2 regions of the Planococcus chinensis genome follow, and region 1 is predicted to be linked to the other one. Evidence: riboswitches for the same ligand, from Rfam matches in the RefSeq annotation. Region 1 holds a riboswitch; the other holds the start of a gene.

Region 1 (3,113 bases):
TCAAATAGTTGAGAAAGCTCCGGGGCTTCGAAAAGAGGGTTACATGATGGACTTTTTTGGAGCTGGATATGACGTTGCCGAAAAAATGGGTCTACTCAAAGAACTAGAGAAGATTCATTATCCTATTGAAGCACTCAATATTAAAAGAACTGACGGAACAACTAAATATTCTCTAAAGTATCAATCGTTACGCCAATTATTAAATGACCGCCACTTTAATTTCATGCGGGGAGATTTAGAACGGGTACTTTATGAGCGCATAAAAGATCGAGTACCAGTAACAAATAGTACAACGATTGAATCTCTGCAACAAGATGAGGAGGGAATCCTCGTAAAGCTTTCAAACGACACAAAACTCAACTGTGATTTGTTAGTTGGAGCAGATGGCATACATTCAAAAGTTCGAAAACTTGTTTTTGGTGCAGAAGAAAATTATGTTCATTCAATGGGGTATCAAACGGTGGCATTTACATTTGATAAAACATCCAAATATAATAAAATTGATCATACATTTGATACGATTACTGAGCCTGGACGACAAGTTAGTATATATCCTATAAGGGGAAATCGGATAGCAACATTTTTCCTTTTTTCAAGTAAGGGGAGCTCACTAAAACACTACTCACATCAAGAGGGAATGAAGGAATTAAAGAAAAACTTCGGGGATATGGGCTGGGTAGTCCCTGGTCTTCTTCAGGAAAGCGAGAAGGCAACTGACTTTTATTTTGATGACGTTGCTCAAACTGAAATGCCGACATGGACAAAAGGGCGTGTGGCACTTGTAGGTGATGCTTGCGGTTGTGTATCTGTAGTTGCAGGGCAAGGCTCATCGTTAGCTATGGCAGGGGCCTACACATTAGCCCGTAGCTTAGGCGAATCAAAAAATGATATTAAAAAAGCTCTTTCTGAGTATGATTCATTAATGGTTCCCCAAGTAACTAAAATCCAGAAATCAGCTCGCCAATTTGCAAGTTTCTTTTTGCCAGAGTCGAAATGGAAATTAATGTTTCGAGATATAACGATGCGTGCATCAGTCATGCCAATCATTAGAAACTTTCTGAAATTCAAAAGCATTAGAGTGCCAAAATAATGTTCCATATTGAATTAGCACGAAGAGAAAAATAACAGATTTGTTTATTGCTCAGTACAAGAATACGATGTGGAAATAAGCGTCAAATCGTTTTTCCCTAGCGACTGAAGCAGTCGTAGCACACATCCCGGAACCAGTTTCACCAATGGAGGGAATGCCTGATATGGGCGGCAGGATGTAATATCATCAGCAACTTCAAAAAACTCCTTCTCACTATACGAGAAGGAGTTTTTTTTCTTTTGGATTATATTAAGTAGAATCAAAAGAGATAAAACATAATTTCTGCTGTTCTTATATAAACGAAATAGTAAATGAATTTACTGTGAAGTATTGTAATGCAATTATTCATATGTTATCTTATTAATCATATCAAATTACTAAGTATTAAAAATTGAATAGAGATTAATTCTTATCTAGAGAGGTGGAGGGACTGGCCCTTTGATGCCTCGGCAGCGGATCTAATTGGAAAACATTCCGATTTGAAACTGTGCCAAATCCAGCAGGTGCGATATCCATGCACTTGAAAGATGAGAAGAGCCGATTCGAGAGTCCCTCTTCTTATTTTTGAGAGGGGCTCTTTTCTATTAAATAAATTTGAGAGAATGGGAGTAAGACCGAAAAGAAGCTTTGGGTTTTAGAAGGAATTATAAATAAGGAGAGATGAGTGATGAAAAAGCTTTTAGGTAGTGCATTAGGAATTTCGGTTGCTTTGTTATTAGCGGGATGTGGCGATGAGAGCCAAGCCTCAGGAGAAAATAAAAAAGAAGTGAAAGTCGGTTTTGGAGTCGGCACTTATGAACAACAATTCAAAGAAGGTATCTTGCCTATCTTAGAGGAGAAAGGGTACACCGTTGACATGACAACATTCTCTCAGAATATGCAATTAAATCCGGCTATGAAAGAAGGTTCAATTGATGCGAGTATCTTTCAAAGTACAGCCTATATGGAAGGGATCAATGATGAACTAGATATGAATATGACAGGTATTGTTTATGTGCCGAGTGCTCCTCAAGGGTTATATTCTGAACATCATAGTTCACTGGATGAAGTGAAAGATGGATCGACAGTAGGGGTACCGAATGATCCGGTAAATCAAGAAAGGGCAGTAAATATTCTTGAGGAGTTAGGGTGGGTGACTGTCGCAGATGGTGCTGATGTAACTGATTTTAACCTTAGTGGTGTTAAACCAGCCGATTACGACATTGACATTAAAGTCTTAGACCCTGCTCAAATTCTTGTGTCACTTCAGGATATTGACTTCGGAATAGTAAATGGTAATTATATTGCAAGTGCCCCGGATAGAAAAATTACAGATGCTTTAAAAATTGAAAATACACCTGAACAGCATCGGATCATTGTATCTATCGAAGAAGAGAATGAGGACACAGAATGGGCGAGAGATCTAAAAGAAGCATATGAATCAGACGAATTTAAAAAATATATTGAATCCAATGAAGAGTATGACGGGTTTATTATGCTAGAAGCTTGGAATTAATAAACTGAATATATACTCGTAATTTAGAAGAGAGAGGTGAAGTGGACATGGATCTCATAGCAGCTAAGACCTTTGAAGAACGTCTACATATATTAACAAATACGGTCGCCTCTTTTTCAGAAAGAGCAGTTCAAAATGATCTTGAAGGAAGATTTCCGTTTGAGAATATTGAAGATTTAAAGGATATTAATTATCCTGCATTGACGATTCCCACTAAATATGGAGGACAAGGGATTTCCTTATATGAATTACTACGTTATCAAGAAGTTATTAGTAAGGCAGATGGATCAACTGGGTTGTCGATCGGCTGGCATATGGGGATCATCAAAGATTTGGGAGAAACAAATAGATGGAAAGATTCCGTACAAAAAACTTTGTTTGACGATGTAAAAGAAAATGGAGCATTAATCAATAATGCCGCTACAGAAAAACAAACAGGAAGCCCGACAAGAGGAGGGAAACCTTCCACGACCTCTAAAAAGGATGGGCGGTATTGGGTTATTAATGGCAGGAAGACATTTACGACAA
Region 2 (3,113 bases), on a different contig from region 1:
ATAAAACGGGATGTTATAGGCATTTGCGAGGATCGCCAAGTTCAGTGTGCCGATTTTATTGGCCGTGTCGCCGTTCGCCGCAATGCGGTCCGCACCGACGATGATCGCCTCGACTTCTTTCGCCTCGATGGTGTGGGCTGCCATGCTGTCGGTGATCAACGTGACGTTGACGCCCGATTGCTGCAGCTCCCAGACAGTCAGCCGGGATCCTTGGAAGACCGGCCGCGTCTCGCAGGCGTAGACTTCAAATTCCCGGCCGATTTCCGCTCCGAGATGGAACGGCGCCAACGCCGTGCCGTATTTGGCCGTCGCGATGGAACCGGCGTTGCAGATGGTCATGACGCGTTTTTTGCCCTCGAGCAGCTCGAGTCCGTATGCGCCGATCTGGCGGCAGGAAGCTTCGTCTTCCTCGTGGATCCGGACCGCTTCTTCTGCCAGCAATTGTTTTGCCGCATCCACCGATCCGGCGTTCCGGACCACCGATGCGAGCCGCTGGAGCGCCCAGACGAGGTTGACTGCCGTTGGGCGCGAACTTCCAAGGTATTCGGCGTCTTTTTGGACGAGGTGGAAAAACGTCTCCAAGTCTTCCGTTTCGTGGCGGACGGCGGAAAGCGCCAGCCCGTAGGCAGCGGCGATGCCGATTGCCGGAGCGCCGCGCACTTTCAATGTGAAAATGGCGTCAAAGACATCTTCGAGCGTCTCGAGTGTGACATATTCAATTTCATGCGGCAGTTTCTGCTGATCGAGAATGACCAGTTGGCCTTCGGACCAGGAAATCGACAACGGGATGCTCATCGCGCTTCCCCCTCTGCCAAACGGACAACTGCCCCTATATCTTTGATGGTGCGGCGGTTGAGGATCAAGGTTTCACCGAGCTCCAGCGCCTGTTTTTTCAATTCGATGCGCCGTGCTTCCTCTTCAATGCCGTCGAGGTCCTTGACGTGCGCCAAGCCGATGGTGCGGCGAATCAATTCGCAGCCGGCAAAGCCGAGCGCATCGCTGAACACTTTTTCAAGGATCGCTTCGCGGTAGCCGGGTGTATTTTTGAACGCCTCCACGCCTTCTGCTTCCCATAAAGCGCTGAAAGTCCCTTCAAACGTTTCCCATGTCTTTGCGATATGGTCTGTGATCACTTTGCGCCCTTCGCCGGTGCGCGTGATCCCTTGAGCGATCAGATTTGCAAGGAACAGGCCTACGTCAAAACCGATCGGCCCGTAAAACGCGAATTCCGGATCGATGACTTTCGTCTCTTCCGCACTGGCGAAGATGCTGCCCGTATGGAGGTCGCCATGCAGCAATGCTTCCGCTTCCGTCAAAAAGCTGTACTTCAATTTGGCGGCCTCCAGCTGAAGCGGCGCGTTGTTCCAGATCGCCTCCACTGCCAGGCGCAGCTGAGGCTCAAAATCGTTCGTCTCGCGGTCAAAGAACGGATCAGTGAAAATCAGGTCTTCCGTGATTTTGCAGAGCTCCGGATTTGAAAATTCCGCAGCAAGCCGCTTTTTCTCAAACGGATGGAGCGCAAAATCCGATGTATGGAATAGCGTGCGCGCCAGGTATTCCCCGATATCCGATGAAAGCTTCGGATAGCTTTCGCCTGCAATGAGGCCTTCGCGGGCAATCTTCAGATGCGACAGGTCTTCCATGACCGTCACCGCCAAATCCGTATCAGTGGCATACACTTCCGGCACAAGGCCTGGAGCGAATTCGCCGTGCTTCAGGAGCGCTGCGGCTTCCGTTTCTGCACGCTTCAATGTCAGCGGCCAGCTTTCGCCGACGACTTTCGCATACGGCAACGCCTGCTTGATGATGACGCCTTTGCCGCTGGCCGAATCGGTGATCCGGAACACGTAATTCAAGTTGCCGTCGCCGATTTCACGGCTCGAAAGTTCTGCCCCTTCCGGGAACGGATAGACGCTTTTCGCCAGGGCGATTGCGGTTTCTTCGGTTAATGCTGCATATTGGTTTGTTGCTATTGTCATAGGTCATCTACCTTTCAGCTGTTGTGGTTGGGTTTGAGAAGCTGTTTTTGGGCAATAAAAAAGCCCCTTTCCAAAGAAAGAGGCGTAGAATAAGAGATTCCGCACCTCTTATCTTTCAGAAACCGCGGTTTCTGATGGAATTAGCACCGTGCCTTGCGGGATGTTCATCCCGGCGCAAAAGCGCCCCTTCTCACGAAGGTATTACGGTCGGTTGCTGGGCGTCATAGGGCCAATATCCCTCTGCCTGCTCTTGATAAGAGTGTTTGTTGTAAAACTGTATGCTGTTTGAAATGAATCCTATCATGGTTCAGAATTGAGTGTCAATAATTTTTTTTGCAAAAAAATTTTCACGGATAACGATTGACAGATAGTTTTCGGCATGGAATAATCAAAATTAATTTACTCTTTCAAAAACCAATTGAATACTTTCTTATTCAGAGCAGGTGGAGGGACAAGCCCTATGATACCCGGCAACCGGTCCAGTGGACACGGTGCTAATTCTTGCAGCGCGATTTCGCAGCTGAGAAATAAGAAGTTGTTAACGCCCTTAACCTCTTCTTGTTTGAAGAGGTTTTTTTATTTTGTATCTTGAAGAAATCGCTTCATGCGGACGCTTTCCGCTCATTCTTCTTCAGAATCATGATACCTAATCTTTACTAAAAATGGAGTGTGCATATAGTGAGCATATTGACGGCAACGTACCAGCTTTACGGCAAACCCGGTTCATTTGAAAAAAAGGCGGAAGGCATCGCCCTCGGCCTGACAATTGGCTCGTGGACGGACCTGCCTTTGCTGGAACAGGAACAATTAAAGCACCATAAAGGCCAAGTCGTATCGGTGGAGGAATTCGGGGATGCTCCGCATCCGCTGAAGCCCGACACCATAAAAGCCGAAGTGAAGATCGCTTATCCGAGCGCCAACTTCTCAGCGGACCTGCCGGCGATCCTGACGACAGTATTCGGCAAATTGTCGCTCGACGGCGAAGTGAAGCTCCTGGACCTCGATTTCAGCGAAGAGCTGCTGAGCCATTTTCCGGGTCCGCGCTTTGGCATCGACGGTCTCCGCAGCAAGCTGGGCGTCATGGACCGGCCGCTCGTCATGAGCATATTCAAAGGTGTCATCGGCCGCGACCTG

Evidence for each region. A riboswitch is a leader RNA that binds a small molecule or an ion and turns the genes downstream of it on or off. The one in region 1 is predicted to bind S-adenosylmethionine.
Region 2: linked by a shared signal. The riboswitch ahead of mtnK (S-methyl-5-thioribose kinase) and the one ahead of ACFSDB_RS09785 (MetQ/NlpA family ABC transporter substrate-binding protein) in region 1 are both predicted to bind S-adenosylmethionine.

Annotation. Positions count from the first base shown of each region.
Region 1 covers NZ_JBHUFW010000005.1:452,341-455,453, reverse strand. Annotated here, with positions in the region: gene ACFSDB_RS09790 (FAD-dependent monooxygenase) at 1-1,090, shown strand, start outside; SAM riboswitch class I at 1,497-1,624, shown strand; gene ACFSDB_RS09785 (MetQ/NlpA family ABC transporter substrate-binding protein) at 1,758-2,585, shown strand; gene ACFSDB_RS09780 (acyl-CoA dehydrogenase family protein) at 2,633-3,113, shown strand, end outside.
Region 2 covers NZ_JBHUFW010000008.1:154,142-157,254, reverse strand. Annotated here, with positions in the region: gene mtnA (S-methyl-5-thioribose-1-phosphate isomerase) at 1-795, opposite strand, end outside; gene mtnK (S-methyl-5-thioribose kinase) at 792-1,979, opposite strand; SAM riboswitch class I at 2,085-2,239, opposite strand; SAM riboswitch class I at 2,407-2,513, shown strand; gene mtnW (2,3-diketo-5-methylthiopentyl-1-phosphate enolase) at 2,658-3,113, shown strand, end outside.